4 regions of the Clostridium sp. BNL1100 genome follow, and region 3 is predicted to be linked to each of the others. Evidence: riboswitches for the same ligand, from Rfam matches in the RefSeq annotation. Region 3 holds a riboswitch; each other region holds the start of a gene.
The links. A riboswitch is a leader RNA that binds a small molecule or an ion and turns the genes downstream of it on or off. The one in region 3 is predicted to bind cyclic di-AMP.

Region 1 (8,141 bases), 330 kb from region 3:
TCTTGCCACAGAAAAGGCAAATATTGAATACGACCCGTCTACGGTAAAAGTTTCAGACATAATAAAAATAGTTGAAGGCTTAGGCTATGGAGCGGAGAAGGCCGAGGAGGTAAACACGGATACTGAGAAAGAGCAAAGGGAGAAGGAAATAAAATCCTTGAAGCTTTCTCTGATTGTATCGGCAGTACTAAGTACTCCTCTTGTACTTGCAATGATACTGGGAATGCTGAATCTGGACAGCCCTTTGCTTTCATTACTTCATAATCAGTATTTCCAGCTGATAATAGCAACTCCGGTACAGTTTATAATTGGTTTCAGATTTTATAAACATGCATATTACGCATTGAAATCAAAAAGTGCCAACATGGATGTATTAATAGCCATGGGTACATCTGCTGCATATTTTTTCAGTCTTTACAATGTTTTTTTTGAGGAAGTTCATAAAGGCATGATGAAAGACCTCTACTTTGAAGCTGCAGCAGTTATTATTACACTTATTTTATTGGGCAAATACCTTGAAGCGGTTGCAAAGGGCAAAACTTCTGAAGCAATAAAGAAGCTTATGGGTTTGCAGGCTAAGACGGCCAGAGTACTCAGGAACGGTACTGAAGAAGACATACCTATAGAAGATGTTCTGCCCGGTGATGTCGTAATTGTAAGACCTGGAGAAAAAATTCCTGTTGATGGTAAAATATTGGAAGGTAATTCATCCATAGATGAATCAATGCTCACAGGAGAAAGCCTTCCGGTTGAGAAGAAAGCAGGCGATGTTGTAATCGGAGCAACCATAAACAAATTCGGAACCTTCCGTTTCGAAGCTACAAAGGTAGGCAAGGATACTGCATTGTCACAAATAATCAAGATGGTTGAAGATGCCCAGGGCTCAAAGGCTCCAATTCAGAAGATTGCTGACAAGGTTTCAGGTATATTTGTTCCTGTGGTTGTGGCAATTGCGTTATTAACCTTTGTAATATGGTTGCTGGTAACCGGTGATGTAACGAAGGCAATAGTAAGTGCGGTAGCAGTTTTGGTTATAGCGTGTCCATGTTCCCTTGGGTTGGCAACTCCTACCGCAATAATGGTAGGTACCGGAAAGGGTGCTGAAAACGGCATACTTATTAAAGGTGGAGAACATCTGGAAATGGCTTATAAGCTAAACGCTGTAGTTCTTGATAAAACAGGAACAATTACAAAAGGTGAGCCCGAAGTTACCGATATAGTTGTTATAGACACTTCCTATACTGAAAAAGAAATATTAAGGCTTGCGGCAATTACTGAAAAAAGTTCAGAGCATCCTTTGGGAGTAGCAATTTATGAGCATGGTAAAAAAGAACTTAGTAAAATAAATGATCCCGACAAATTTGAAGCAATACCGGGAAGAGGCGTAATGTCTGTTATAGACGGTAAAACAATATATATGGGTACCAGAAAGCTTATGAGTGAACAGGGTATTGATATGGGGAATGTTGAAGCTGACATTGCAAGACTTGAGGATGAAGGTAAAACAGCAATGCTGATGTCTATAGACAACAAACTTACTGCTCTTGTTGCAGTAGCCGATACCTTGAAGGAAAATTCAAAGGAAGCAATTGAAGAATTGAAAAATATCGGCATTGACGTATATATGATTACAGGTGACAATAAAAGGACTGCTAATGCTATTGCAAAGCTGGTAGGAATAACTAATGTACTGGCGGAGGTACTTCCTGAAAACAAGGCAGAGGAAGTAGAAAAGCTAAAAGCACAAGGCAAAATAGTTGCAATGGTTGGTGATGGAATAAACGATGCTCCGGCTTTAGCTACCGCAGACATCGGTATGGCAATAGGCACAGGTACGGATGTTGCCATTGAAGCAGCAGATATTACCCTTATGAGGGGTGATTTAAGAACCATTCCAGCTGCCATAAGACTATCAAGAAAAACAATGACCAAAATAAAACAAAATCTATTCTGGGCATTCTTCTACAATATCATAGGAATACCATTTGCAGCGCTGGGATTACTCAATCCAATGATTGCAGGTGGAGCAATGGCCTTCAGCTCTGTATCCGTAGTAACGAATTCATTAAGCCTGAAAGGTTATGAGCCAATGGATACCCGTAAGTTTGATACTGTTGAGGAGTGGCAGAAACAGGAGTGGAATACGGGTAAAAAACAATAAGCATATATTACCAGGGCTTTGACCCCGCAAAGTATTATATATAATTCGAATTATATATTGACTGCTTGTATTTTTTGACTTAATTAAAGGAGGTGGTGAGGAAATCTAGTTTTATATAGAAGCAGTCAAAAAAATTTGCTGAATCTTCGTCACAAGTACGAAGTACGGAGGAACCAAGAAAAAGGGGGTTAATCCATTTTATATGGTAGGGTGATCCTATTACCCGAACCCGGCAGCTAACTTCGGAAGCACACTATAGGAGGAACAATGAAACAAAAGATTACCAAGGCACTTGCAGGATGTATTATTGCCCTGATTTTTGCATTTGCATCTACGGCTGTAATGGCTGCAACAATGCCGGCAAAAGTTACAGGTACAAATGTTAAAATGAGAAAGGCATCGACAACATCTTCTTCAATTGTTACCAAATTGACAAATGCAAAAGTAACTGTAACTGACCACTCCAAAGGCTGGTACAAGGTTTCGTATAACAAGAAAACCGGCTGGGTGAACGGCAATTATGTTAAATTGCAGTCTGTAAAAGGAGCAATAAATGCAAATGGCGTCAATTTCAGGAAAAGTGCCGGAACTTCAAGCAAGGTTATAAGCTCGCTTAAAAAAAGTACTTCCGTACAGATTCTTGATGTTGTAAAGGGTTGGAACAAGGTTAAAATAGGTTCAAAGGTGGGCTATGTATCATCTAAATTTGTGAATATTTCATCTGCCAGTACAAAAACGTCCAGATCGGTAAATGTAGTTGCATTCTCAGCCGTTGAGGACGATGGCTCTGTAAACAGTAAACTAATTGCGTATGCCCGTGAGTTTGAAGGGGTCAGATATGTTTATGGTGGAACGAATCCACAAACCGGTTTTGATTGTTCAGGTTTTGTAGGCTACGTATACAAAAAGTTTGATGTCAATCTTAACAGGTCGGCACAGGGTATGTATTCCAACGGAGTTAAGGTAGCAAAGGCCCAGCTAAAGGCAGGAGATATATTATTTTTTGATGCTTCAAGTAGAAAAGCATCAGGACAAATAGACCACGCAGGAATTTATATTGGTGGTAATACCTTTATTCATGCATCTTCATCAAACGGCAAAGTCCGCGTACAAAAGCTGTCAGAATACAGGGGTACTTATATTGGAGCAAAAAGAGTAATTTAGAAATCATGTAAATATAAATAATTCATAGCCGCAAAATTCATCTTTTGATGTTTTTTGCGGCTTTTTGTTTACTGTATAGCGGATAGGGACACAGATTGACATTAACAACCAATTAAAGTATAATTAGGGTAATAATTACAAAATATTTATAAAAAGTTAATCTAATTATGTAGAAATTAGAATATCGGCTGATGTTCATTGCTTTTTGTTGAAGGATTTATTTGATACGGGAGGAATGAGTAGTGTGTGTGGATCAAATGACACCAAGGGAAAGAATGTACGCATTTAAACATCAGCAGGCTGTTGACAGAATACCTTGCGGTCTTTGTCCTGGAGATTATATATATAAATTGGTGGGAGACAGTGTTTCAGATTTATATTTATCTTCCAAACAAATTGTAAAATCCCAAATTCAGGCTCGAAAAGTTTATGAAATACAGTCTGCCGGTACCGGACCAATAGTAAACGGTATAGCCGAAGCAGTAGGCTGTAAAGTAATTTATCCTAAACATGACACACCTTACATATCTGAAAATATCATTAATGATTACAATGATTATAAAAAGTTGGAGATTCCCGATCCTCGAAAAAGCGGAAGATTAAATATCATATTGGAAGCACTTGAGGAACTTTTGGAATGTTTGGGAAATGAACTTCCTATTGTATCTGAAATTCCCGGTCCGTTGACAACTGCATCCAATATACGGGGATTAGAGAATTTGATGATTGATTTATATGAAAATCCGGAGTTTGCAAAGGAAATGATTGAATTTTCACTAAAAAGTACTGTTGAATATATAAATGAAGCCTCAAAACTAGGGGTTGAATTTAGTATTTCAGACCCTGTTGCATCTCTTATAGGTGATTCCTTTTTTCAAGAATTTGAATTTCCGTTTCTAAAAGAACTAGTGCAAAGTGTTGTAAATTTGACAAAAGAAACTCCATTAATGCACATCTGCGGGAACACTACGAAATTGCTGGGACAGATTGCAGACACGGGAGCAGGGATAATCAGTCTTGATGAAAAGGTGGATATGGAAACTGCTAAAAATGAAATAGGCTCTAAGGTTGCATTATATGGTAATATAAGTCCTACTAAAGTTATGTTGTCAGGACGTCCTGTTGATGTTTTTAATGAAGCGAAGAGATGCATACAAAAAGCTTCAGATAATCCGAAAGGATTTGTTCTGGGTCTAGGATGCGGTATGCCAATCGATACGCCGGAAGAAAATATTTATGCGTTGCTTGAATCAGTCAGAAAGTTTGGACAATATCCGTTAAAAGGGGAATTTAATATAAATGAGAATATCTGCTATTAGCATTGATATGTTTCAAACACTAATCAATGTGGATAAAAGAGCTGAAAATATCTGGAGGGCAATATTAGGGGAACAATATCATCCGGATTCAATAAAAAAATATATACAGGAATATTACATTTTTTTAAGTAAAGCAATGGGAAAGGTTTATGAGACAAATGAATTTATAAACTTGAGAACAATTTTTACAGATATATTTTCACTTATAAAACATAATAACAACTACAATTTTATAGCTGAAGAAGCAGCTGACATACTGATGGAAGAACACTCAAAATCGTGTTTCTTCACTGATGCAACGGCATTTTTAAACCAGTGGAATCATTCTTGTGAGTTATGGATATCAAGTGATGCAGATCATATTATGATTGACCCATTATTATCTAAAATAGAATTTGACAAGAAATTTATATCTGAGGATCTAAAAGCATATAAGCAGGATAAAAAAAACAGATTTTTTAAAAAGGTGCTTTTAGAAACGTGTATTGACAGAGATGAAATATTGCATATCGGAGACAGTCCTTCTGATGTAATAGGAGCAAAGAATGTAGGCATTAAAACCTGTTGGATTAACCGTCTGAAAACGGAATGGAACAAACAATCCACACCAGATTACATAATATACGATTTAATGGAATTACCTGAACTTTTGCAGAGAATTGAAGGTTAAACGGTTAAGAATAAAAAAGTTAAAGGAGGAACACAACATGTATTTAGCAAAAAAGTTAAAGGGTGCATTAGCTTTGGTTTTATCCCTTACTTTCCTTTTAGGAGTTACAGGATGCAGCAGCAGTAATCCTTCTCCGATAACCAGTACCAACACGGAAGGTACTGTGAAGAACGGAGGAAACTTTACATTTGGTATAACAACGGAGCCGGATCACCTTGATCCATATCTTGCATCGGCTGCAGAGACTCGTGAGATTCTTTTTAATATTTTTGAAGGTCTTGTCAAATCCGATAAAGACGGAAATATTATCCCTGCGGTAGCTGAAAGCTATGATGTTTCCAAGGACTCTCTTACATATAGCTTCAAGATAAGAAAAGGACTAAAATTCCATAATGGAAGTGATGTTACTTCTGCGGATGTTAAATATTCTCTGGAAAAGGCTATGAGCTTGTCGGTTGCAGGTATGGACAATGTTAAGTCAGTGGATGCACCTGATGCTTACAACATAACGGTTAATCTGAAGAGTGCCGATAGTGACTTCTTACCATACCTGACTATTGCCATTGTACCAAAGGATTATTCGGATGGCGATGTCCACCCTGTAGGAACAGGCCCATTTGTATTTGATTCTTTTACACCTCAACAATCCTTAATATTAAAGAAAAACCCTAATTACTGGCAAAAAGAATTACCTCATCTTGATAAAGTAACTTTTAAAATTGCGTCTGATACAAATGCGTTGTTGTTGGAATTACAAGCGGGTAGCATAGACGGGTCAACGGTTTATAATGATCAAACCCTTTCAAAGCAGCTTGATCCCAATACATTTAAGATTGAACAGGCAAATTCCAATTCGATACAGCAATTAAATCTAAATAATTCCGTAAAGCCTTTTGATAATGTTAAAGTACGTCAGGCAATCAGTTATGCTGTAGACCCTGACGAAATAATAGAAACTGTAGTATACGGAAAAGGTACAAGGGTTGGAACACCGGTAATACCGGGTTTAAAGACTTACTTTGATTCAAGCCTGACTAATGCATATAAAAAGGACATTGAAAAGGCTAAACAATTGTTAAGTGATGCGGGTTATCCCAACGGTTTTAGCTTTACAATCTCTGTACCATCCAATTATCAGGTTCATGTGGATTCAGCACAAGTAATTGTAAATCAGCTGAAAAGTATCGGTATTACCGCTTCTATAAAGCAGGTGGATTGGGCTACCTGGTTAAGTAAGGTCTATAAGGAAAGACAATATGAAGCTACTATTATTTCTGTTGATGGTATCAATGTATCACCTAGAAGTTACTTGGAAAGATATGTTTCAACCAATGCATCGAATTTTATAAACTATAAGAGTTCAGATTTTGATTCACTTTACAAGAAAGCAAAAGATGAACCGGATGCTTCAAAAAGAGTGGAATTGTACAAGCAGGCACAGCAAATGTTATCCAAAGATGCTGCAAGTGTGTATATTCAGGATATTGCGGCATTGACGGCACTAAGAAAAAACATATCGGGATTTACACCATATCCGTTATATGTCTTTGATGCTTCAACCCTGTATTATACGAGTGAATCAAAATGAAATACATACTCAGAAGGTTTGTAACTCTACTTTTGACACTGTTTTTAGTATCGGTTTTAACCTTTATAGCATTTGATATTATTCCCGGTGATCCTGTGGAATTAATTTTGGGAACACAGGCATCACCGGAAAGGATAACAGCTTTAAGAACCCAGTTAGGATTAAATGAAAGCTTGCCCGTCAGATATTTCGACTGGTTATCAGGATTATTAAAATTTAATGCCGGAAACTCAATTCAGTATTCAAGACCGGTTAATTCGCTGATTTCCAACAGCTTTCCCGTAACTGTATGGCTGACTCTTATATCTTTTTCGCTTATTGTGCTTTTTTCAATACCACTTGGTATATTTGCTGCAAAGTGGAAAAACAAATTAATAGATAAGATTATCAGCACGGTAACAATGTTTAGTGTATCGATTCCAAACTTCTTTCTGGGAGTGATTTTCATTTGGCTATTTGGAATTGTTTTTAAATTGTTTTCACCTGGAAGATATGTGGATTATCATGAAAATTTTTTAGGCTTTTTGAATTATTTGATATTTCCGGCCTTGGCAATTGCCATACCCAATATCGGAATATCAGTGAAATTTTTAAGGACATCTCTTATAGGTCAAATGAATGCAGACTATGTTAGAACTGCCTACAGTAAAGGCAACAGGGACATTGCTGTCCTGTGCAGACATGTATTCAGAAATGCTTTAGCACCTTTAATGACTTTATTTGGCATGATAATTGTTGAAATCTTGTCAGGCAGCATAGTAATTGAGCAAGTGTTTGCATTACCGGGTATAGGCCGTTTACTGATTTCATCAATAACCTTCAGGGATTTACCTGTAATCGAATCACTTGCTATCTATATTGCTTTTATTGTAGTATTTATTAATTTTGCAGTTGATATAGCATTACAGTTAATTGATCCGAGGATAAAAATAAAGTAAGGAAAACAAGCATGAATAAAAAAATCGATTTTGATATGAAACTTGGCTTTTTTATAATAGGTATAATAATTTCTCTAGCTGTTATCAGCTTTTTTTATACACCTTATGACCCGTACACAATGGATATATCACATAGGTTTAATGGGGTGTCAATCAAACATTTACTTGGTACTGATAACTTTGGAAGGGATATTTTCAGCCGTGTAATAACAGGGGCAAGGTTTACGCTTTTTGTTGCGATATGTACTGTATCGTCAGGAACATTGTTCGGAATAGTTTTTGGACTAACAGCAGGTTATTT
Region 2 (8,141 bases), 830 kb from region 3:
GTACGGCTGAGACATGCAGAAGGAGAGAGCCCAACCTTTTCGGCAAGGTCTTTGTTTGAAATTACGGGGTCTGCCTGTATTATTTCAAGTATTTGTTTATCTAATTCGTCAAAAGTAAATTGCATATTAACACCTCATTAAAATATTGGCTGGTACAAAATAATATGGATAACACTGCAATTAAAATACTAAGCAGTATTATCCATACTATATAATTGTTAATCTTCCAAGGCCTGTTTTATGTCTGCTATTATATCCTCTACATTTTCAATACCTACGGAAAAACGGATAAGCCCCGGATCGATGCCAGCCTGTACAAGCTGTTCATCACTCAATTGCCTGTGTGTAGAACTGGCAGGGTGCAGTACCGCTGTTCTGCAATCAGCCACATGAACTACTATCGCAGCAAGCTTTAACTTATCCATAAACTTAACCGCACCTTCTCTGCCACCTTTAATTCTGAAGGACACAACTCCGCTGCAACCCTTCGGAAGATATTTTTTTGCAAGTGAGTGATATGGATCGCTTGCCAGAGTAGGATAGCTTACAGATATTACTTTATCACTTGTTGAAAGATATTCTGCAACTTTTTCGGCGTTCTGACAGTGACGCTCTATTCTCAAATGGAGGGTTTCAAGTCCAAGATTCAGTAAAAATGCATTATTCGCAGACATGTAGCAGCCATAATCCCTGATAAGCTGTACTCTTGCTTTGGTTATGTAGGCAGCTTTACCGCAGTCTCTTGTATAAACCATACCGTGGTAAGTATCATCAGGTTCTGTTAAACCGGGGAACTTGCCATTTTCCCAGTTGAAGTTTCCTGAATCAACTATAACTCCACCAACGCTTACGGCATGTCCATCCATGTATTTTGTAGTGGAATGTATTACAATATCTGCACCATACTCTATAGGTCTCAGTAGAATAGGTGTTGCAAAGGTATTGTCAATTATAAGGGGAACATTGTTTTTATGGGCTATTTTTGCAAACTTCTCTATATCAAGTACACTGATTTTAGGATTGGCAATTGATTCACCGAATAGAGCTTTTGTATTAGGCTGAAAAGCTTTTTGAATCTCTTCTTCCGAGCTGTCCTGATCAACAAAAGTTACGCTTATACCGTGTTTTTTCAAGCTGGCACCGAAAAGATTTATTGTGCCTCCGTAAATAGTACTTGAGCATACAAAATGATCTCCTGCTTCGCATATGTTAAGAATTGATATCAGAGAAGCAGCTTGTCCTGATGAGGTACAGAGAGCTCCGATACCGCCTTCCAGTGCGGCAATCTTGTTTTCAACGCACTCAACTGTAGGATTGCTGATTCTGGAATACATGTGCCCGGGAACAGATAAGTCAAAAAGCTTGGCAACATGCTCGGTAGAGTCATATTTGTAGGTTGTACTCTGGTAAATAGGAAGTACACGTGGTTGACCGTTTTCTGGTTTGTAGCCTTCCTGAAGGCATTTGGTTTCAATTTTCCATGACATATAATCACCTCATATAAAATTAAACGAATTATCTCTAAAATGAATATTATTTTCTTATAACAAAAGAATATAAAATAGAATACATATTTGTCAAGACAGGTGTGAATATAATTTAATAAAAAAGAGAAAAAGACTATGGTATATACGGCCATAGTCTTAAAATTAACAGTTTATCGGAATTTTTCGATATCATCCTCAGACATTTTACTGTCATCATATGAATTCTCCCTGGTGTTACTTTGAAATCTTATTGGAATACTATTTATAATTCGCTCAAAAACGGTTAAAAGCGAGTCATCGTCTATTTTCCTGTTTCTCATAGCTTATACCTCCGTCTGCCAAATTATGGCTATAAAATAATGTGAATACCTTTAATAATATTTTGCTAGAAAAACAGCAAAGATATGCTTCCAATAAAAAACTGACACAGTTCAAAAACTATGTCAGTTTACGGATTTTGTAAATTATTATAAATTTATTTTATTTAAGCTGAAACTTCTTCGGATATTTTAACAAAATCATCAGAATCAGAAGAAATGCTTCCAAACCTCAGCTTTGATACTATAAGGTTCAATATAAGGAAACCTGCCATTATAGCAACTAAAACAATCAGGTTCTGTGCCAGGAATCCATCATTAATACCTGAAATTACTTCTCTCAATGCATTAACTGAATATGTCATTGGCATAAACGGATTAAGCACATTGAAGAAGCGTGGAACAAGTTCCATCGGGAAGGTTCCTCCGCAGGAAGTAAGCTGTAATATCAAAAGCAGAATTGCAATGAACTTGCCCACATCCCTTAATTGTACAAGTAAAAATCTCATTATAGATGTAAATGACAATGAAATTATGATACTTGTCAGTACAAAAAGTCCCATATTAGCAACTTCCAAGTGCAAACCTTTTAAAATAACAATGTCTAAGACAAGAGCTTGGGCAATGCCTATGAAAGTATATGCAAAAAATCTCATATAGCCTTTAGATTCGGAAGAAAACCTGCGGAATCTTACTTCCTCATCCAGATAAATTGCAAAGAACATCAGCAATGCACCAACCCAAAGGGACAGAGATACAAAATAAGGTGTAAAGGCTGTACCATAGTCAGGAATACCGTAAACCTTCTTTTCTGTAATTTTAACAGGGTCTGCTGCATATTCCTTTAAGCCGTCTGTACCGTTTAATTTACCGTCAGCCTTTAGAAGGGAAGAGGATACACCACTGCTGGCTGCTGTTACTCCATCCTTAAGTTTGCCTAAACCATCCTGAATCTTTGTTTCACCGTCAAGGATAACACCAGAATTCTTTAACAATTCCTCGCTACCAGCTGCAAGTGCAGAAACACCGCTTGAAAGTTTTGCGACTCCTTCATTAACTGATGAAGCACCTGAAGCAAGCTCCTTGGATTTATCAGAGGCAGTTTTGATACTAGAAGCAGTATCAAGGATACCTTTGTTAATCATTGGATATGATTTATTCAATTTGTTTGATCCTGCAGTAAGTTTATTTATACCTTCCGTTACAGAACCCAATTGTATAGCCAACTGGGAAACTCCGCCTGCAACTTTACCTGAACCCTCAGCAAGTTGTTTTCCAGAAGAAGATAATTGTTCTCCGCCAGCTTTGAGCTGTTCAGGAACAGAATTTGAGGCCTCCAGAGTAGCGATTACAGCCTTGAAATTCGGGTCTGTCAAGGCTTCCGGATGGGTTGCCACATACTTCTGAATAGAGCTTGCTAAAACAGATTGAGCCTGAGAAACCTTGTTTACCGATTCAATATACTTGTCAACACCTGATGTATAAGACTGTACTCCGCTGTTTAAGTCAGAGCTACCTTTAGTCAGTTGAGATATCTGGGGAGCAGCTATAGCAATGCCTGAATTTAGCTGATTTAAACCTGAATTCAGATTTGACAGACCTGACATAAAAGCATTGGAACCGCTAACCAAACCGGTTATTTTATCGGAACCGCCTGATAAACTCTTGTAGAACAGTTCTGCACCGTCGCTGAGTTGTTTTGAACCTTTTGACAGAGTAGTAGAACCGTTATTGGCTTCTGAGAGTCCGTTGTTAAGCTTATTAACACCGTCATTAAATTTTTTCTGACCTTTTACAATTTTACCATTGCTGTCGTAGAGTAGTTCAGCTCCGTCTTTTATTTCCTTTAAGCCATTATCAAGTTCCTTGAGACTATTAGGAAGATCTTTTATCTGATCTAAAAGGGTTCCGACGATTTCTTCGGAAACAGACTTGGAGACTTTATCCTTAAACTCTAATGTAACCCTGCTTAGGACTTGACTTGCAAGATAATTTCTTTTCTCATTAACAGTATATGTTAAATTACCTTGAGTTTTATCGCTGTCGGCTGCCGAAGAAATATCTTTGGAGAAATCACCAGGTATATTAATCATTGCGTAATACCTTCTGTTCTCTACACCGTCCTTTGCATCAGATTCTGATGTAACAACCCATTTAAGATTTTTATCGGTTTTTAGATTGTCTGTAATTTCTTTTCCCAGATTTCTGTTTTCACCGCCGATAGTTGCTCCATTATCTTGATTTACTACGGCTACAGGAAGTTTATCAAGTTTGCTGTATGGATCCCAAAAGGCATCAAGATAGAAAAAACTGTAGACCAATGGAATTAAAATAACTGCAATGACTACGGCAAATTTCTTGTACTTTTTCAGTGTTTGCATAATTTTTACCTCCTTTTTTTCTGGATAGATGTTCATTTTATTTTTACTTCACCACCTCGAATATTGTAAATTTAAATAATTTGAAATTCAAAGTATTTCGACAAAAAAAAACTACTTATTTTTGAAGCAAAAAATATCATCAAAGTGTGAATTAAGTGATGAAAGTATATTAATTAGGGCCTTTCTATCGTCCTCACTAAGGATACCGTATATTTTTTCAGCAAGTATATTCCTAATAATAATAATAGATTCAAAAACATCTTTCCCGGTTTCAGAAAGAGAAATAAAAACTTGCCTTCTGTCTTCCTTGTCACGCCTTCTTATTACATAACCTTTTTTAATAAGCCTGTCAACAGTTACAGTAGGAGTACCAAAGGTGACGCCCAAAGTATTTGCAATCTCTGACATCTTCTTATCTTCTTCACCGTGACCTATAACAACTATTGTATTAATTTCGATAACAGTAAGATCATCAAGAGTTTTACTAAAAAATTTTTTACTCTCAAGTTTATTGTACTTATCAAAAAGCTTTCTAAATAGTTCATCCACAATAAGTAAACTATTTTCTGTTTCTGAGTTCATGGTCTTTAATCCTCACTTAATTTGAATTTCAAACTATTTTATTTTAATATACTACTGAACGATTAAAAAGTAAACTGCTTTTAGCAAAAAAATCAACAAGGACTTACAAATTTTAGGATATGTATTTACTTGAATACAAAATAATGGTAAAATAAGTATATATTTTACCAAAGAAAAGAAGTGGGGTTACATAATGCAAACAAATATTTATACACTTAACAAAGAAGTCGAGTGTCTTAAGCAGCAGCTTTATGATTTGTTGGATAATGAACCATGGGCGAAACACGACATTCTTAGAATCAGTAAAAGATTAGATGACTTAATTTTGCAATTTTACAGTTTTAATTAGCAACTGCGATTAATTTCAATACATTCATGAATTACACATTCAATAAATGACCTTCTTTCAATTTGATTTATATGCTTAAGGTTACTTTGGATATAACTGATTTTAAGTTCGGTATTGCTCTTAAAATCAGTTATATCTATTAGATTTTTTTTAAACACTTCCAGTAACAGTTTAAGAGTTATAAAAGAACATTCAAATAATTGCTCGTTAAATACCTTACACATTTTTAGTTCCTCTCTGTCTTTTGTAAAATGTTTATATTGCTTATATAATAAAAATAAAGCTATTTATATTATGTGTCAAATATTTCCTAATATATGCTGTTCTTAATACTGCAATTATTTGGTATAATTCTTTGTATCAATACCTTTTTGTTCAGTAAGGATATGGTAATATGCTAAAGATAGATATATTGAATGATGATTTGCATTTAAAAAATATTAGCTACGGAAGTATTGAAAATATATATTCAATTTACGAAAATACAGACGGCTTTAAATATGCAACCGGTGTTTATAGTTTTATAAGCTATGATGTATTTTCCAGTCAGCTTTTTAAGTTTATATCTCAGAATAATGTATTCTTTTTGGATATTTTTCTTGAAAAAAAGGATTCTTTTATTATCGACAAGTCTATAGGTCTGGTCAAAGGTTCGTTGTCTGTTGAGGAAAATATACTCTGGTTAAATTCAATAGCTATTGACTTGCCATACCAATCCAAAGGTTATGGTAAAAAAGTCATTAGTATTCTCGAAAGTTATTTTAAGCAATCATACAATGTGAATACTGTTTGTCTTTCGGTAAGCAAAAATAATACATCCGGTATAAAATTCTGGGAAAAGTGTGGTTATACCGAATATGAATTTGACACGTTTTATGATTTACAAAAAATAACTGAACATGCTCTGATCATGTGGAAGAAAGTGTAAAAATCATTAATATTACAAAAATATTACCAAAAAATTGCTGTTTTATTACTAAAAGTTTGACAAACTGTAATAAATTAAATATAATAATAACGAAATTAATAAGCTGAATCCTCGAAAGAGGTACGGAGGAACCAAGATTTGGGGTTAATCCATTCTTTATTATTTAATGAATGGTAGGGAGGTCCTATTGCCCGAGCCCGTCAGCTAACTTCGGAAGCGCTACTATAGGAGGGGCCAATGACAGGTAAGATTACCAAGGTACTTGTCGGTTGTATTTTCGCCTTTTCACTTGTGTTAGTATGCTCTGCTGCAATGGCTGCTTCGCAGTCAGCCCAGATTCAGGGTACTGGCGTCAATGTAAGAAAAGACCCAAATACTTCAGCAAGTGTCATCACTAAACTTTCCAATAAGAGAGTTTCAGTGCTTGATAAGTCTAGCGGTTGGTACAAGATTTCTTTTGATGGAAAGACCGGTTGGGTAAACAGTGACTACATAAAGGTTCTTACCACAAAAGGAAGTATTAATGCTAATGGTGTCAATTTCAGAGAAAGTGCCAGTACAAGCAGCAAAGTAATTAGTTCTCTAAAAGAAGGAACCGATGTACAAATACTGGATACACTTACTGAATGGCACAAGGTTAAAGTAGGTTCAAAGGTTGGATACGTTTCAAAGAAATTTGTTTCTTCAGCGGCGAATTCAACAAAAACTTCCCGTTCTACGGAAGCTGCAACATTTGTCAGCGAAGAGGATGATTCTCTGGTTGGCAGGGTAATTGCATATGCAAAGAAGTTTATTGGTGTAAGGTATGTTTATGGTGGGAAAAGTCCAAGCGGCTTTGATTGCTCTGGCTATGTCGGCTACGTATATAAGAACTTTGGCGTTAGCCTCAACAGCTCAGCATCAAGCATGTATTCAAATGGCACAAGGGTTTCTAAGACAGCTTTAAGGGCTGGAGACTTGTTGTTCTTTGATGCATCTTCCAGAAAATCAGCTGGTGCTATAGACCATGTAGGTATTTACTTAGGTAACAACCAATTTATTCATGCATCAACTTCCAATGGAAAAGTGCTTATTCAGAGTTTATCTGAATACCGGGGAACTTACATTGGTGCAAAAAGAGTAATTTAAATCTTATCATAGACCACAAAAACGTCTTTTATAAGACGTTTTTGTGGTCTATGTCAACTTTTAATTCTTAACTTTCATTTTTTATCTTTGAAAATTCATAATTTCTAGTTTACTATAAACTTAATATGGAGGTTGTTTTGAATATCAAAAGACCGCTCTGTCTTTTCGCTGTGTCCTTTATTTTAGGGATACTACTTATAAACAGCATTGGATTGAATCGTTTTCTTATAATTTCTTCTATAATGATGTTAGCTATAATCTGTCTTCTTAAAAAACTCGGAAATTTAAAAACTATAATTTTTATCTTGCTTTCTTTTTTTATAGCAGGCGGAATGCTTTTCTATAATGCAGAATATCGCTATATTGGAAGCTTTAATCAATATTACGGTATTCCTGTAGAAGTAAAGGGTTTTATTGATAGTGAAATACAGAATTCGGAAGACGGCAAGTCAAATTTTGTTCTAAAAACAGAATCTGTAGTTTATAAAAATAAGACCGTCAAGGTTAAAAACAGGATACTGGTTTATGTAAACAATATTAACATAAAAATAGGCTACAGAACAAAAATCGGTTTTACAGGGGTTGTTGAAAAGCCAAAGCCTGCAACTAATCCGGCAGGATTTGATTATAGAAGATATCTGGCATCAATAGGGATTTCAGGACGGATATATTTACATGGTGCATCAGATATTCAAGTTTCCGGTCAAAAAGGAGGAGGCTACTTATATAGAATAGGATATGCGATTAAAAATAAAGTTGTTGACATAATCAGTTATTCTCTTGATAAAAATCAGGCAGGACTGCTGGAAGGTATGCTCATCGGATATAAGGACGGCTTGGATGAAAATGCCTTTACAGCATTCAGTAAAGCCGGACTTAGCCACATCATGGTAGCCTCAGGAATGAATGTCGCATTTATAATTCTGCCATTTACTTTTATTTTCAAAAAGTTGAGATTGAGCAGTTTAA
Region 3 (8,141 bases):
GAAGAATGCCTTTCTCCGTCAAGATGTTTTCATAAGATTTTTGTCTCTTTTTTACAAATGTCTTAGATACCTGCATTTTGCGATTTCCTTGGGCTTTTGTACACTTAGACTTATAGGGGCAATTACTGCAATCTTCACATTCATATATGCTAATCTCGGAACGATATCCTGTTGCTGATTTTCTATGAGTTGTTCCTGACATTTTTAATTGTTTTCCATTATGGCACGTATACTCATCTTTCTCTTCATCATACTGCATATTTTCACGCTTGCTGATATCTTTCTTGAAGCTTTTCTTCTTCCATATCTCGTATGTTTGAGGTTTTATATAGCTTTTCTGATGCTTTTCTTCCAAATACAGATAGTTTTCTTCGCTCTCATAGCCAGAGTCTGCAATTACGTTTTCATAACATCTACCTAAGTTTGATTCCATACTTTTTAGAAATGGGATTAGTGTAGCAATGTCATTCCTATCCTGAAAAATTCCAATGCCAGTAACATACTCGCTTTCAACTCCAATCTGAACATTGTAGGCAGGTTTTAGCTGAGTATTACGCATGTGGTCATCTTTCATATGCATGAATGTTGCATCAGTATCCGTTTTGGAATAACTGTTTCTCCCCTCGAACAGCTGGTTATGGGCATTGTATTTTTCCTGACGTTCTTTAAATTCCTTGAACTGCTCTGTGAATCTTTGTAATTGAGTTTTACGTTTTCCGATTCCATGAACAAATTCTATGTTATCTTCTTTTTGCTTGTCCTTTAAATATTCAAGAACTTGCTCTAAATCCGCCAATATGCTATCTTTTGATACTGAAAAGTTAGTCAAATATGACTGGTTTATATCCTCTAAGCAAGCTTTTATTTTCTCAAACATCTTTGCTTCGTTTTTATTGACTACTTTCTTCCATACAAAGGTATAGCGGTTTGCATTTGCCTCAATTTTAGTACCATCCACAAAAAGGTTTTCGAATTTAACTTCTCCGATAGAATGCAGGTGCTGTACCATTTGATAGAATAGGTCTTCTATTGCCTCTGGAAGATAATCCTTACGGAATCTGGCTATAGTTGAGTGATCTGGCTTTGATTCCCCTTGGAGCAACCACATGAAATTAATATCTCTTTTACATGCAGTTTCAATTTTTCTACTTGAGTATATGTTATTTGAGTTTGCATATGTTATTACCTTAAACATGGTCTTTGGGTCAACTGCCGGTTTTCTTCCAGTAGAAGAGTAAGCCTTATACAACTTTGTGTAATTCAATCCCTCCAATATTTGGCTTAACAGTCTGACAGAATCATCTTCAGGTATTAACATCTCCAAATTTAAAGGCAAAACTAATTGATAGTATCCGTTAAATTCGGTATAATTTTTATGTTGCATAAGTTTTTTCACAAATTAAATTATACAACACTTGCGGGCCCTACGGGACCCGCATTTTACTATTTTAGGGACAAAAAGGGGACTGTTGCACAGTGAATAAATTTATTCATTGTGCAACAGCCCCTTGTTTTTTTAATTTGAAGCCGGTCTGGCATTATATTTGTTGTGGCGCTTAGACGACCACCTGTTATTATTTTCAATATAAGTTTTTAATACTTTTTCCAAATCAAGGACATCCTTCATTTCGAAGTACCCAGATTTTTTATGAATAAATTTCGCTGCACTTACAGCTCCCTGTGCAAAGGCTTTTCTTGAAAAAGACTCATGACTGATTTCTATTTTGTCGTCCTGACCTACAATCATTACTTCATGCTTACCTATTACACCTCCGGCCCTTACAGAATTTATAGGTATGTCCTTATTTGAAACTACAACTCCTTTGTTTAAAAGACCACTCTGTATTTCGCCAGCTATTTTTTTCGCCGTTCCGGATGGTGAATCCAATTTGTTTTTATGATGCAACTCTGTGATCTGAAAATCGTAATTACTTAGCAAGCTTGCCGTAAGATTTGACAGCAGCATCAGAACATTTACACCCATAGTTATGTTTGGTGCATAAACAATGCCGTTTTTGAACTTTCTGCAAATTACGTAAAGCTTTTTAAGCTGATAATCCGAGAAGCCTGTGGTTCCTACTACAATGTTTATCCTGTATTTTGAGAAAATTAAAGCATTTTTTAATGCTGATTTTGGATTTGAAAAATCAATAACAACGTCCGGTTTATTTCTGAATATTACTTCCTCCAGTTTATCAGATCCGGTAACCGTAATTCCTGTTTTATTCATTCCAAGTATTTCTCCCAAATCCTTATTTAAAGATTTACTGCTCGGACTGCATATAGCAGAAACAAGCTGAATTTCATTTTGTAATAATATTGTCCTTGCGATTTCCTTTCCGGTGCGGCCCAACCCTGATATACAAACTTTCATCAAATAAGTTCCCTCCCTTTCAAATTATAAAGTAAGATTTAAAATTGAATAATTAAATTTGAAGAAAATGAATAAGGATAAACTTAAAAATGCTACAGATAAACTGTAGCATTGGTTAGAAAATTACAAAATGTAAAAATTCACTTTCTCCCCAACGCTTACGAAGTTAGCTGCCGGATTCGGGTTGTAAGAGACTAACCCTACCTGATAACCCAGGATTCACCCCATTAAATGGTTCCCCCGCTTATAGCAATCAAACTGCTATAATTCAGCGATAAATTATTAATTTTTAGACTTAAATCTACTGTTAGTATATACCAATTCTATAAATAAGTCAATATTTCCTGGTTTTTATTAACATTCTTTCATTTAGGCCGGTTTGGTTATAATAGATTCACTAATCTTACCGTTTCCTATCTTTACTAGGTACACGTCATAATATTGTTGTCCAAGCTCATATGCGAACTTTTTATCTAATACTGCGAAATCAAATCTGTTTTTACCTTTTATTGCACTTCCTGTGTCCATAGCGATTGTATATCCTAATCCTTTAATATAGAATATTGTTCCATAAGGCCAATGTGTGTTATCAATTGCTATGGATACACCGGGTACTATTGGCTGACCTGAGCTGGTTATCCCCTTGTTATTGCCACATTCCTCAGCACATGGGGTATATGCCGTACCAAGAAATTTCCCAAGATACTTTCTTTTACTGTTATTTTCGAGATTGTCACCACTGTATATCTTGTATGATTGAGGTTTTACACCCACCGCTGCTGCCTTTTTAAGTGATCTCTGAAGCTGAAGGTTATCATCGGCTAGTTCTTTCTTTGTAGATTCCAATTGCTTATTTTGTTTTTTTAAATCTTCAAGCTGTTTTTTTATCTCTTCATTTTGTTTCTTAAGGTCGTTGTTAAGCTTACTGAGTTCATCACTTTGAGATTTATAATTATTTGTATTTGTTGTTAATGATTGATTTGATTTCATAATAAGCATGGATTGAACACATTCATTATTATATTTTTCTTTGTACTGATCTACTACATTGTTTACCCTGATACAGAAAAAAGCAAGTAAAGTACTTGTCAATACCAAAGCTATAGTTAATACCTTGAACATCCAAATATCTGCAGACTTTTGTTTGTCTTTTTCGGTCATATATGTGAACTCCTTATTAAATAAATTAACCTGTTATGGATTATTTTCCAAATTAGCAGTATTTATACATATAGAATAACAATGTTTTATTTGGGGACAATGACTTTGGGTGATATAATGTTTAGTTTTTTTAAATCCAGAGAGCCTAAAAAACCAAAACGTGCGGGTACCGAAGTACCTGAAGATAGTGAAAATAACAGCAATACTCAAATTCCTAAATCTATCGACAAAGTCAGAGGACTGCTGAATCAGGAATTTTCCCTGTGCAGTGACTTTAATCTGCGTGAAGTGCATTTGGGAAAGCTTAATACAAGGATTATCATTGCTTCTATAGAAGGTTTTTTTGACAAGGCAATACTTGCTGAGAATATTATTGAACCTATTATAAATTATTCAGGTGAAAAAAGCTATTCATCGGTTTTTACACTTTTAAGTGAGAGTATATTAAGTGTAAGTGATGTTAAAGAGCTCTATTCCTTTAAAGATTGTTTGAGCGGTATTCTCACAGGGGATGTTGTTTTGTTCATTGACGGACAGGACAAGGCCTTTAAAATAGGATTAAAAGCTCCTGAAAAAAGGGCTGTCGGAGAACCAGACACTGAGATAAGTATTAAAGGCTCAAGAGAAGGCTTTTCAGAAAGTCTCAAGACAAATTTAATTCTGCTTAGGAGAAGAATCAAAAATACTAAATTTAAAGTTGAAAGCCTTGTGTTAGGCAAGCAAACAAATACTGATGTAGCAATTTGCTATATACAAGGTATTGCAGCACCTGAAGTTGTTGAAGAAGTAAAAAACCGTCTTAATAGGATAAATATAGATGCAATCCTTGCTACCGGATATATGGAGCAGTTTATACAAGATGGCAAAATGCCTTTTTTCCCTATGGTAGGAAACAGTGAAAAACCTGATAAGGTTGCAGCTAAACTTCTTGAAGGAAGAGTTGCTATTCTGGCAGACGGAACACCCACGGTACTGACTGTTCCATTCCTGATGATTGAGAGCTTTCAAGCTCAGGAGGACTACTTCGGAGAATTTTATTTTGCGACCTTTATGAGGTTACTAAGATTAATGTCTTTTTTTATATCAGTATACTTGCCGGGCTTATACGTTGCGGTTACAAGCTTTCACCAAACCATAATACCTTTTAAGCTTATGCTGACAATGGCAGCGACCAGAGAAGGAATCCCATTTTCGTCTTTTGTAGAAGCTTTAATTATGGTAATTACTTTTGAAATTCTTCGTGAAGCCGGTCTTCGTATGCCAAGGGCTATAGGTCAGGCAGTTAGCATTGTAGGAGCCATTGTACTTGGAGATGCCGCAGTAAGTGCAGGTATAGCTTCTGCCCCATTGGTTATTATTGCTGCTTTAGCAGGAATTTGCAGTTTTATTGTACCTCCTCTTATGAAAGTAGGAGCAATTTTAAGGATTGTTATATTAATCGCAGCCAATATTCTTGGGTTATTGGGAATAGGCTTTGTTACGTATATGTTTACTATTTATCTGTGCGGAAAGAAATCATTTTTTGTGCCTTTACTCTCCCCATTTGCACCTTTCCGTGGAGAAAGCCTGAAAGATTCCTTTATAGTAACACCTGTATGGTCCATGTTTAACCGCCCCCGTTCATTAACTCAAAACCAGAACCGAAAACGTACAACCGGGAAAACTTTTGCTCCAAGGGGGAGTAAAAAATGATTAAAAAAATAATTTTGTTATTGCTATGTATCAGTATGATTATGACTTTAACAACAGGTTGCTGGAACAATAGGGATCTAAGCGAATTGTCTATTCTTACAGCTATGGGAATTGATCAGACTGATGATGGTAAAATAATGGTAACAGCACAGATTATCAAACCTGTAGATGTCAACAGCTCCGGTGCAGGAGTTTCCGGAGGCGGAGGTGGCGGTGAAAAAAGCTTTGTAACTGTAAGCAATACAGAAAGTACTATTTTTGCAGCATTAAGAAGCTTATTAGCCAAAATAAATAAAAAGATATTTTACAGTTCCTCACAAGTTATAGTTTTTAGTGAGGAGCTTGCTAAATCAGGAATTAAAAACTATGTAGATTTCATTCTAAGAGACCATGAAACCCAGTTTAAGTCACTTATTATCGTTGCAAAGGGTACAACCGCAAAGGAAATAGTAGAACAGGAGTATGGGCTTTCAAAAATTCCCGGCGGTTATATAAGAGATACCATAAAGAATTCTAAATCTCGAGGATTTACTAAAGAAATACGGTTGCTGGACATGGCAAGAGAATTGGCAACGGAAGGCCGCGAGCTATCTATTGGTACTATAGAAAAAACTGAAAACTTAACCTCTACTGAAGGTTTGGCTGTTTTTCAAAAGGATAAAATGGTCGGTTGGCTTGACAAGTATGAAACCCGTGGGTATATGTTTATAACAGGCCGTGCTAAGTCAGGAATTGTAGAAATTGAAAGTCCTGATAATCCTAAAGAAATAATCGGAATTGAATTAATGAAGGGTTCTTCCAAAATTGAAGTTAAAGCTTCAAGTAATAATTCTATAGAAGTTAACGTTAAAATCAAAGCGGAAGGCAATGTTGGCGAACAGCAAAGTCAACCGGGACAAAGTCCGGATAAAGTATGTAAATCTCTTAGCAAATGTCTTGAAAAACAAATCACAAAAGAATGTTATAGTGCAATTACTAAATGTCAGAATGAATATAAAAGTGACATATTTGGCTTTGGAATTCACGTGTTTGATAAATATCCAAAATATTGGGGAAAAGTTACAAATGTATGGAGTGAGCAAGTTTTTCCTTCTATTCAGGTAAAAGTAAAAGTAGATGCTAAAATTAACAGAACCGGACTTTTAAGTAAAACAATAAAAATTAGGTAAGGTGAGATTATTTGCTAAAAGTAATTATAGGTATTTTAATACTTGTACTTTTAAATCTAAAAGAACTGTTAACATCCACATCTAGGGGTAAAGTTATGGGTGTTTATTTTGTAATTGTTGGGATTTCTTTAATATTGGGTATTCTTATAAGTATCAAAAAAGCACCTCCGAGTCCCTACGAAATTATCACCGAAATATTTAACAACATGGGTTTGGGAGATGAATAGTATGAGCAAGGTAAAACTATCTAATTTTCAGCTTGCAGTGATAGCCATAGGTTATTTCCATGGAAGTACTACCATCTCCAACCCTGCCATAGGAGCAAAAAGAGATGCCTGGTTAGCAGTTATTTTAGGAACTCTGGGAGGATTTATAGTTATTACCATGCAGTTATATCTATCTAAAATTAGCAACGGGAAAAATCTTCGTGAAATAATTGAGTTTTGTTTTGGGAAAACAACAGGAAAAATTTTGTGTCTTATGTATATCTTATATTTTATGCATAATGCAATACTAGATACTAAAGCTTTTAGCGAATTCATGGTAACTGTCAGTTATCCCGAGACGCCCATTATTGTAATTGTATTAGTGCTAATGATTATAGCCGTTTATGCGGCCAGAGGTGGTCTTTCAGTAATCGGAAAAAGCTGCGAAGTACTTGTACCACTACTTCCATTAGCAATTGTAATCGTTACTCTTTCATTACTAAATGTAACTGATTTTACGGGGTTTAAGCCAGTATTACTTGAGATACCCCCTGTTATTAAAAGTTCTTATGATTTGGTAAGCTCTGTTTTTGCAGACTTTATAGTTTTTCTTATGATTTTGCCGTACACCAACAGCGAAAAAGGGAGGTTTAAAGCAGCATATTGGGCAACAGGTATTTCAGGACTTATGCTTCTGTTAATCTCATCCCGGAACCTTCAAATAATAGGTCCGGCACTAATTGAGTACGTAAGATATCCTTCACATATTGCAGCTCAGATTATTCCTGCTATAAGTATAGACCCACTTGTTGATATGAATCTTCTTATTGGTGGAGGGATTAAGGTTTTAGTTTCATTGTACGCAATTACAAAAATAACTGCTGAAATATTTTGCATAGAATATAAGCCTCTTGTTCCCGCTTTCGGGTTGCTTATAATTGTAATCTCTTTCTGGGCATTTCCAGATGCCATGGAATTATACAGTTGGGAGCATGGTATGGTAGAAACATTAATTTCAATACCACTTCAAGTATTGTTTCCAATAATATTACTCATAATTTCATTAATTAAAAACAAAAGAGAACAAAATGGTAAGAAAAGTCGATCTGCATAAATAATATCCAAACAGGAGTTTTTATGAAAAAAAAAGTTATGATTTTAATCTTTTTAAGTCTCATCATTTTATGTCCTATCAGTCTACAGTCTAAACCGGTAGATATGAGACTTCCAGAGCAAGTAACAAGAGAATTCCTATGTGCCAAAATTCAGTCTGCCGTTTCGCATAATGTTGAAGCTTTAGATAATTTTTTTGCCGATAATTCCGAAGCTTCTCAAAAGAATCTTTTATTTGTAAAAAAACAGGTACTAGAGGATTATATACTTTCTTATGCTTCCAACGATTACGTAATAGTAAAAGTAAATCCCAAAGTTCAAATAAATGAGGCACTTTTTGATGGTACTTATGCACACATTAAGGCGACCTTGACAGCAGATATTTTCTGGAATGCTGCAAACCCTTTAGGAAATCCCATAAATGGC
Region 4 (8,141 bases), 1.1 Mb from region 3:
GAATGTTGAACGATCTTATAAACGAAGCAGTTGCTATGGTTCAGCCTCCTTCAGATAAGGGTAAAAGACTGAAAATATACTATATGACTCAGGCGGGCATAAAGCCACCGTCATTTGTTGTATTTGTTAATGATTTGGAATTGTTCCATTATTCCTATGAGCGTTATTTGGAAAATCAGCTGAGGAAAAATTTCGGCTTTGAAGGAACTCCCATAAGATTTATCCATAGGCAGCGTGAAAAGGAAGATTAGTCTAAGCAATTGTAGAGAGATTAGGGATTTATTTCTTTAAATGATTTTTAGCCGATTAGGCTTATGGAGGGAAAGATGGGTCTTTTTTCAATAAAGATTTTATTGGTTATGATAATCGGATATCTTCTTGGAAGCTTGAATACTTCCATTGTTGTGGGGAGAATTTACGGAACTGATATACGTAAGCATGGCAGCGGCAATGCCGGAATGACAAATACATTGAGGACACTTGGAAAAACCGCAGCGGTTCTTGTAATATTCGGAGATATTCTTAAAGGAGTTTTATCATATATTATTGGTAACTTGATTATTACTTCCATACCTGATTCAATTACTTTGTGTAATATTTCAGGGATAGGAGGTATGGTTGGCGGTATCGCTGCTATAGCAGGGCATAACTGGCCGGTATACTTCGAGTTTAAAGGCGGAAAGGGTATTCTCACTTCATTTTCAGTGGTAATGATGATGGATTGGAAACTTGGCCTGATTCTTCTGGGTGTATTTGTTATAATAGTAGTTATTACCAGATATGTATCACTGGGATCAATATTAGCATGCGTAGCTTTTCCAATAGGGGCTGCCATAAAAGGGAACAGTCCGATTTTTATTATATTTGCGACGATACTGTCAATATTGGCAATCGCCCGTCATAATGGGAATATTAAGAGACTTTTGAATGGAACAGAATCAAAAATCGGTGAAAAGAAAAAAGCTTAATGTATATATAACTTTATTGGTATAGGGAGGCAAACATGAATAGAAATATAGCAATTGTTGGTGCGGGAAGCATGGGTACGGCAATGGCGGTATTGTTATCAAAGAACGGTAACAAGGTTAGATTGTGGTCACCCATGGTAGAAGAAATAGAAATGTTAAAGAAAAACAGAGAGCATATTACAAGACTGCCCGGTGTTAAAGTAGCTGAAAGCGTTGAATTTACAAACGATATTTCGGAGGCTTGCAAAGAAGCGGAGGTAGTTGTGCTGGCTGTTCCTTCACAAACTACAAGACAGAACTGCAAAACCCTTGCAAGCATTATTTCCAAGAATACTATTGTAGTTACCTGTTCAAAGGGAATTGAAAATGAAACCTGTAAATTGCTTTCAGAAATAATGAAAGAGGAGCTGCCTGATAACAACGTAGCAGTGCTATCTGGGCCAAGCCATGCAGAAGAAATAGGACGGGACATACCTACTACTGTGGTAGCTGCTTGCGAAAAAATAGAAGTTGCTGAGTTCCTTCAGGATTTATTTATGACTCCAAATTTCAGAGTTTATACAAATACTGATGTAGTTGGTGTTGAACTGGGAGGAGCTCTTAAAAATATTATTGCCTTATGTGCAGGAATTTCAGATGGTCTGGGGTATGGTGACAACACAAAGGCCGCTCTTATGACAAGAGGAATTGCAGAAATATCCAGACTTGGTGTAGCCATGGGAGGACATGCGGATACTTTTTCAGGACTCACGGGAGTAGGAGACCTGATAGTTACATGTACAAGTATGCATAGCAGAAACAGAAGAGCAGGTATTTTAATTGGTCAGGGAAAGAGCGTTCAGCAGGCATTGGATGAAGTAAATATGGTTGTTGAAGGCGTAGCAACTACAAAGCCTGCCTATGATCTCGCAAAAAAACTTGGTGTTTCAATGCCTATAACTGAAGAAGCATATAAAATACTTTTTGAAGGTAAAGACCCAAGAAGTGCTGTAGGAGCATTAATGACCAGAGATAAAAAAACCGAAATGTAAATGTTGATGAAAGGGCTGCCACCGGGTGAATTATTTTCATTGGACGGCAGCCCTTTTTAGATAAAAAAAAGCTGCTCAAAAGAGCAGCCCCAAAAATTATACTATAACTCGTCTTGCTTTCATAAAATTGTTTGCATAATACCCGGAAGTTAAATCAGAAATTATAACTTTACGGGTAGAACTTCCTGATGCCGCATGGATAAATTGTCCGCCGCCAATGTATATCCCTACATGACTGATACTGTTGTGACCTCCGTCAGTGTCAAAGAAAACCAAATCACCGGCACTCAAGTCTTGACTTGAAACACGGCTACCCTGGTTTGCCTGACTGGAAGCTACCCTCTCTAATGAAATATCAAAGTGCTTAAAGACATACTGTACAAATCCTGAGCAGTCAAAGCCTTTAGGAGTTGTACCTCCATAAACATACTCTGTACCCAATAGAGTCTTGGAAAATTTCACTATCAGCTCTGATAAGTCAGTAGAATTTTCAGACTGCCTGTCCGATGTATCTTCATCGGAATCTTTGGAAAGGGCAACGTATTGACTGAACGCCCAGCCCGTTTCACCATCTGATGTTTTTACTTTTAACCAATCACCTGAGCTTTCAAGAATACTAAGCTTGTCCCCGCGGGTCATACTTCCAATGACCTTTGAGGTTGTTCCGGGTTCACTTCGGAGATTTAGAACAGATGCGGAAACTGTTCCAGTCTGAATTTCATCGGCAAAAGATGAAAATGCAAACAATCCCAGGCACAACACAATGGTTGCTGCACCGGAAATCATTTTCTTTAGTTGCAACATTTTAGCCTCCTATTTATGGCTTCCGAAGTTAGCTGTCGGGTTCGGGTAATAGGATCGCCCTACGAAAAAGACAAAGATGATTTATTAAATGATTAATATATGTACACTTACTAATTATCTTTTTCAGATTAGCCCCAAAATTGGTTCCTCCGTACCTCATTTAAAGAGGATTCAGCCTTTTATAAAAAAATTATATCGTGGAATGTTTGTTAATGTCAATTCCCGTCTTATCAAAATAGGCTGCCGGGTTTTATATCAGTCCTCTCAATGTTTTCAGTATATAAACACAGTTTTCAATAAATTTATTTTTTTGTAATAATAACTGTTTTCGGACATATATTTAATATTGAAAAAGACAATATACATAGTCCGTAACGAGACGTGTAACAATATAGGGGAGGGTTCTAAGGGTGGATAAATTCAACATATACCAGCAAATAGCTGAAAGAACTCAAGGGGATATTTACATAGGAATTGTGGGACCTGTCAGGACGGGAAAATCAACTTTTATTAAAAGGTTCATGGATTTGTTGGTTATCCCTAATATAGAGAACACATATCAAAAAGAGAGGGCAATAGATGAACTTCCGCAAAGTGCATCCGGAAGAACTATAATGACCACTGAACCTAAATTTATCCCCAACGAAGCAGTAGAAGTTGTTATTGATGAAAACGTGCAACTTAAAGTAAGAATGATTGACTGTGTGGGCTACATGGTCAAAGGTGCAATGGGACATTTGGAGAATAATGCCCCGAGAATGGTTTCAACACCGTGGTATGATCATCAGATACCTTTTGAGGAAGCAGCTGAGCTTGGGACAAAGAAAGTAATCAATGAACATTCAACCATCGGTATTGTAATCACAACAGACGGCTCAATTTCAGATATCCCAAGAGAGGATTATGTTGAAGCTGAAAGAAGGGTAATAACAGAACTGAAGGCTATAAATAAACCTTTTGTAGTGATTATTAATTCAACAAATCCAAGAGATTCAGAAACATTGAAATTGCGTGACGAGATGGAGCAAAAGTACGGTGTAACCGTAATAGCAATGGATTGTCTCCAAATGAGAATTGATGATGTTGATACCGTTATGGAAAAGGTTCTACATGAGTTTCCAATCTGTGAAATAGGTATTAATATACCAAAATGGGTTGAAGCTTTGGATGATTCTCATTGGTTAAAAGCAGACATTATAAATTCAATAAGAGATACCTTTAAAGCAGCCACGAAAATACGTGCAATAAAGGATGCTCTACCTTCTTTTGAACAATATGAATTTGTTAAGAGGGCAGTTATTGATAAGGTAAGCCTTGGGGAAGGTACTGTTTTAATCGATTTGTCGGCTGCTGACGGACTTTTGTATAGAATTTTAAGCGAAGAGTCTGGAATGGAAATAGAGGGTGAGCATAAACTCATAAGCCTTATAAAAGACCTTGCAAGGGTAAAAAAGGAATATGATAGGGTAGAATATGCCTTGCATGAAGTTAAGGTTAAGGGCTATGGAATGGTCTCGCCTCAGATGGAAGAACTCACTCTGGAGGAACCGGAGATTATCAAGCAGGGTAACAAGTTTGGGGTGAAACTTAGAGCAAGTGCTCCTTCAATACATATTGTTAGGTACAAACAGAAGTGTATGTGTAACAAGAGGAGGTGCCGGAACAACAAAACCGCATGAATTTAAATTCAATGTTCAAATACTAATAGGGGTTTCATAAATTTAAATCCTGCAAAGAAAATCTTTGCAGGCTACAATTTTGTGTGCCGATGAATGCAGCTTGACTTTATTAATTTATTTATTAAATAAAGAAGTCATCATAGCTGGATCAAAAATGTAACATTTAGTACTCAAATATAATATTATGCAATATATCCCCTTTTTCTTAATATGATATATCACGTTTACTGTTCAATTGGAAACATATTAATATAAAGAAAATAATATCGACAAAGAAAGAAAAATAGGATATAATGGTGTAAAATGTAAGTGGCGGTGATTGAGTGCTAGAGGATATAACAAAGAAAATCACTAATGAGATTGTTTCAAATATCCCGGGAATCTCAGAAGAAAAAGCTGAACAAATTGATTACGGATTGTATATGGCTTTCGCAGATGGTTTGAAATTACTTACAGTGTTAATTGCAGCGTTACTCCTGGGACAATTTAAATATGCCATAGTTGCTGTGATAGTGTTTTCATTAAATAAATCCTATTTAGGAGGAGTACATGCAAAAACACAAATCGGATGTGTAATCACTCACTTTACGTTTATATTTGGTACTGTATATCTGGCACAGATTCTTAATATAAAATTCTTAAATATAGTTTTATTTACTATATCAGGAATTTTGACATTTCTATACGCACCTGCTGATCTGGTGTCAAAACCAATTGTTACTGAAAAAAGAAAAAGGGATTTAAGGATAAAATGTAGTATTCTATTAGTAATATGCTTTGTTATTACACTAATAGTTCCTAATATTTACTCAAATATCATTTCAGTAATTACACTAATATCTACGGTTAATATTACACCAATAGTGTATAGATTAACAAAAAATAAGAGGGGTGGGATAATTACATGAAGGGTAAAATTAAATTACTGGTACTAACTGTTCTATCTCTAATTGGAGTATTTGCAGCTACTGCTTCTGCAGGTGCATGCTGGTTTTGGTCTTATTATCAAAAAGAATGTCCAAAATCATTACTCAAGTAAGCAAAAAGAGGCTGTTAAGCCTCTTTTGCCATTCTTAGAACTTGTGAGAATATCATTCTTTTTTCATCAAATATAGTAGAACTTGAAATATTTTTATATGAAGCAATTATTTTATTTGCAATGACTAACCCGTTTCCACGATCTGTACCCTTTGATGAGTTTTTTGTGTTAGGTGTTTTAGTACATTCATTTTCTATTCTGATTGTAAGGCTTTCATCTGTACTTAAAATTTTCATATCAAGCTTAAGTTTTCCGTTATTTAAAACCTCTTCCAGTGCATTGTCAAGATAAATAGCTATTACCTCACATAAATCAGAAATTTTAATATTGGGAATAGAATCAACTTCGCCGATGGTATCCAAGTCAAAATTAATTCCATGGCTATTAGCATAGTTTACTTTAGATGATATTAATCCGAATAGTCCGGCATTCTTAATATTGTAAATAGCAGTATTTCCTATACTTTGACTTGTCCCTATTATTTCTTTTAGATATGAAGCAGCCGCATCATACTTGTTCATTTGGTGCATAGCGTATAGGACAGAGAGGTGATTCATTTGATCATGTTTTATACGTCTTAAATCATGAAGTGTATTGGCAAGGGATTCATTATAAAATTCCTGCTGCTTTTGTTCTTCCTTCTTCATTTCGTATTTATGATAGATGTTTATATACCAAGCCGAGAAAAAGAAATATGAGAGAGATGAAATAAGTACAATAACAAATGAGACAGGGTCAAAGTGAACTACGAAATGCATTCCAAGAAAAGAGGCCATTATCAATATGGTAATAAAAAGTAGAATACCTACAGGTGTAAGGTTTTTTATATTTCCGATTAATTTAGCATAAGGTATAAATTTAATAAGAATCAGGGCTAGGCAATAAATAATCAGATTCATAATAAAAAATAAAAATAGATTATTATTTATTGTCTCAGGTGTTGCATTAATACCTACGGAATAAAAAATCAATGGCACTGTAAAATTTCCTACTCCAACAAAAAGTATAATCAAACAAAAGGATAATACCGATTTTAGCCATTCAACACGTAGTAGATACTTAATTAAAATTATGTTGAGGATTGTCAAAATTATAGATTTAAGGAATTGTAGATTTCCCGGTACGGGAAGTACACTCATCCACAAAGTAGACACAAATCCGTTTAGCACACCATTACAAGCAATAAATGCAACTAAAAAATTCAGTTGTATTTTTATATCAAAATTTTCTTTAAGAAATAAGTAAGTTATGTAGGCAGTTATCATTGCAAACAATGTATTTATCAACAGCTGACCGATTATAAACACTATATTTCCCTCCAAGCTCGGAATACTTGATAATATCTTTATTATTTTCAATCAAGGGGTAATTAATTTCCAGTATACCTATCCTAATTTACATTATATTATGTTTTTCTCCTAAATGATATCATTTAATGTAAAAAAAATGATATTTTGAAATATTTATATTACTTTTTCGATTATTTTGTTCAAAAATAAATTCATTTCAATAATAACACATTTTTACATTTAATTATACGCTGTAAACAATAGTTTTTTACCTGTTTCAATCCATGCACGGTTTGTAGTAATCGGAAATAATTAACGGTTTTATATTTAAATCATAAAAAAGCTTTTAACTAATAAATTTATAACAGATAGAAAATACATTGGAGGTTAAAATGGCTTTTAATGAAGAGGCAGTAAAGCTTGTGATAGTAGAAGTTAAACTACATATCAACCAGCGACTGTTTGAACAAGGGTATATAACCGAAGAAATGTATACAAAAGCAAAGGAAATAATTTTGAAGGGGTAGCAACAAAAATAAATTAATGGCCTTTTATAATGCACTGGTTTACAGTGCTTTTTTGTTGGTCAAATAATGAAGGTTGTAAATGCATTACATTAATTGGTATAATATACTTAATATTACATTAATAAGTAAGAAACATATTGGGGGAGATATAATGAATGCTTTTAAAAAAAATAAATTGATTTTTGTCTCTCTTTTGGTTTTGATGATACTCTTCGAGAACTTTTTTATGCATGTAGATATGGTATCAGCCGCCACTTCACAGCTTTTATATGGTGACGTGGACGGAAGCGGAGAAGTAAATTCCTTGGATTATGCACTAATAAAAAGCTATTTACTTGGAAATATAACCGACTTCCCTGAGGCTAACGGTAAAAGGGCTGCTGATGTAAACGGAGATGGTAGCATAGATTCATTGGATATTTCGTTGACAAAAAGTTTTATTTTAGGAATTATAGAAAAGTTTCCGATTGAAACTCCCACAAATACTTTTGCAAAAGGTGCTGATATAAGCTGGCTGCCACAGATGGAAGCAAACGGATACAAGTTTTATAATAATAAAGACAATCAGCAGGATTGTTTACAAATTTTAAAAGACTATGGAATCAACTCCGTGAGAATCAGAACTTGGGTAAATCCATCAACAGATAAATGGAATGGACACTGCAGTACCAACGAAACTATAGCTTTGGCAAAGAGAGCCAATAACTTGGGTTTCAGAGTTATGATCGACTTTCATTACAGTGATTCCTGGGCAGACCCCGGAAAGCAGACAAAACCTGCGGCCTGGTTAAACCTGGATTTCAA

Region 1: another riboswitch for cyclic di-AMP. It lies ahead of CLO1100_RS08850 (C40 family peptidase); the one in region 3 lies ahead of dapB (4-hydroxy-tetrahydrodipicolinate reductase).
Region 2: another riboswitch for cyclic di-AMP. It lies ahead of CLO1100_RS11110 (NlpC/P60 family protein); the one in region 3 lies ahead of dapB (4-hydroxy-tetrahydrodipicolinate reductase).
Region 4: another riboswitch for cyclic di-AMP. It lies ahead of CLO1100_RS12225 (SH3 domain-containing C40 family peptidase); the one in region 3 lies ahead of dapB (4-hydroxy-tetrahydrodipicolinate reductase).

What each region holds. Positions count from the first base shown of each region.
Region 1 is NC_016791.1:2,124,948-2,133,088, forward strand. It holds gene CLO1100_RS08845 (heavy metal translocating P-type ATPase) at 1-2,161, shown strand, start outside; cyclic di-AMP (ydaO/yuaA leader) riboswitch at 2,288-2,428, shown strand; gene CLO1100_RS08850 (C40 family peptidase) at 2,429-3,325, shown strand; gene CLO1100_RS08855 (uroporphyrinogen decarboxylase family protein) at 3,568-4,644, shown strand; gene CLO1100_RS08860 (HAD family hydrolase) at 4,625-5,314, shown strand; gene CLO1100_RS08865 (ABC transporter substrate-binding protein) at 5,352-6,902, shown strand; gene CLO1100_RS08870 (ABC transporter permease) at 6,899-7,840, shown strand; gene CLO1100_RS08875 (ABC transporter permease subunit) at 7,852-8,141, shown strand, end outside.
Region 2 is NC_016791.1:2,628,197-2,636,337, reverse strand. It holds gene CLO1100_RS11145 (Lrp/AsnC family transcriptional regulator) at 1-125, opposite strand, end outside; gene CLO1100_RS11140 (O-acetylhomoserine aminocarboxypropyltransferase/cysteine synthase family protein) at 219-1,487, opposite strand; gene CLO1100_RS20825 (hypothetical protein) at 1,658-1,807, opposite strand; gene CLO1100_RS11135 (YhgE/Pip domain-containing protein) at 1,972-4,185, opposite strand; gene CLO1100_RS11130 (MarR family winged helix-turn-helix transcriptional regulator) at 4,297-4,767, opposite strand; gene CLO1100_RS21245 (aspartyl-phosphate phosphatase Spo0E family protein) at 4,961-5,116, shown strand; gene CLO1100_RS11120 (hypothetical protein) at 5,113-5,340, opposite strand; gene CLO1100_RS11115 (N-acetyltransferase) at 5,511-6,044, shown strand; cyclic di-AMP (ydaO/yuaA leader) riboswitch at 6,136-6,277, shown strand; gene CLO1100_RS11110 (NlpC/P60 family protein) at 6,282-7,172, shown strand; gene CLO1100_RS11105 (DNA internalization-related competence protein ComEC/Rec2) at 7,310-8,141, shown strand, end outside.
Region 3 is NC_016791.1:1,797,976-1,806,116, reverse strand. It holds gene CLO1100_RS07450 (IS1182 family transposase) at 1-1,384, opposite strand, end outside; gene dapB (4-hydroxy-tetrahydrodipicolinate reductase) at 1,517-2,374, opposite strand; cyclic di-AMP (ydaO/yuaA leader) riboswitch at 2,515-2,658, opposite strand; gene CLO1100_RS07440 (3D domain-containing protein) at 2,744-3,535, opposite strand; gene CLO1100_RS07435 (spore germination protein) at 3,641-5,227, shown strand; gene CLO1100_RS07430 (Ger(x)C family spore germination protein) at 5,224-6,396, shown strand; gene CLO1100_RS07425 (hypothetical protein) at 6,408-6,623, shown strand; gene CLO1100_RS07420 (endospore germination permease) at 6,625-7,716, shown strand; gene CLO1100_RS07415 (amidase domain-containing protein) at 7,740-8,141, shown strand, end outside.
Region 4 is NC_016791.1:2,865,810-2,873,950, reverse strand. It holds gene der (ribosome biogenesis GTPase Der) at 1-251, shown strand, start outside; gene plsY (glycerol-3-phosphate 1-O-acyltransferase PlsY) at 327-968, shown strand; gene CLO1100_RS12230 (NAD(P)H-dependent glycerol-3-phosphate dehydrogenase) at 1,004-1,999, shown strand; gene CLO1100_RS12225 (SH3 domain-containing C40 family peptidase) at 2,096-2,803, opposite strand; cyclic di-AMP (ydaO/yuaA leader) riboswitch at 2,805-2,990, opposite strand; gene spoIVA (stage IV sporulation protein A) at 3,214-4,482, shown strand; gene CLO1100_RS12215 (accessory gene regulator B family protein) at 4,806-5,390, shown strand; gene CLO1100_RS20280 (cyclic lactone autoinducer peptide) at 5,387-5,521, shown strand; gene CLO1100_RS12210 (GHKL domain-containing protein) at 5,536-6,828, opposite strand; gene CLO1100_RS21260 (hypothetical protein) at 7,203-7,337, shown strand; gene CLO1100_RS12205 (glycosyl hydrolase 53 family protein) at 7,489-8,141, shown strand, end outside.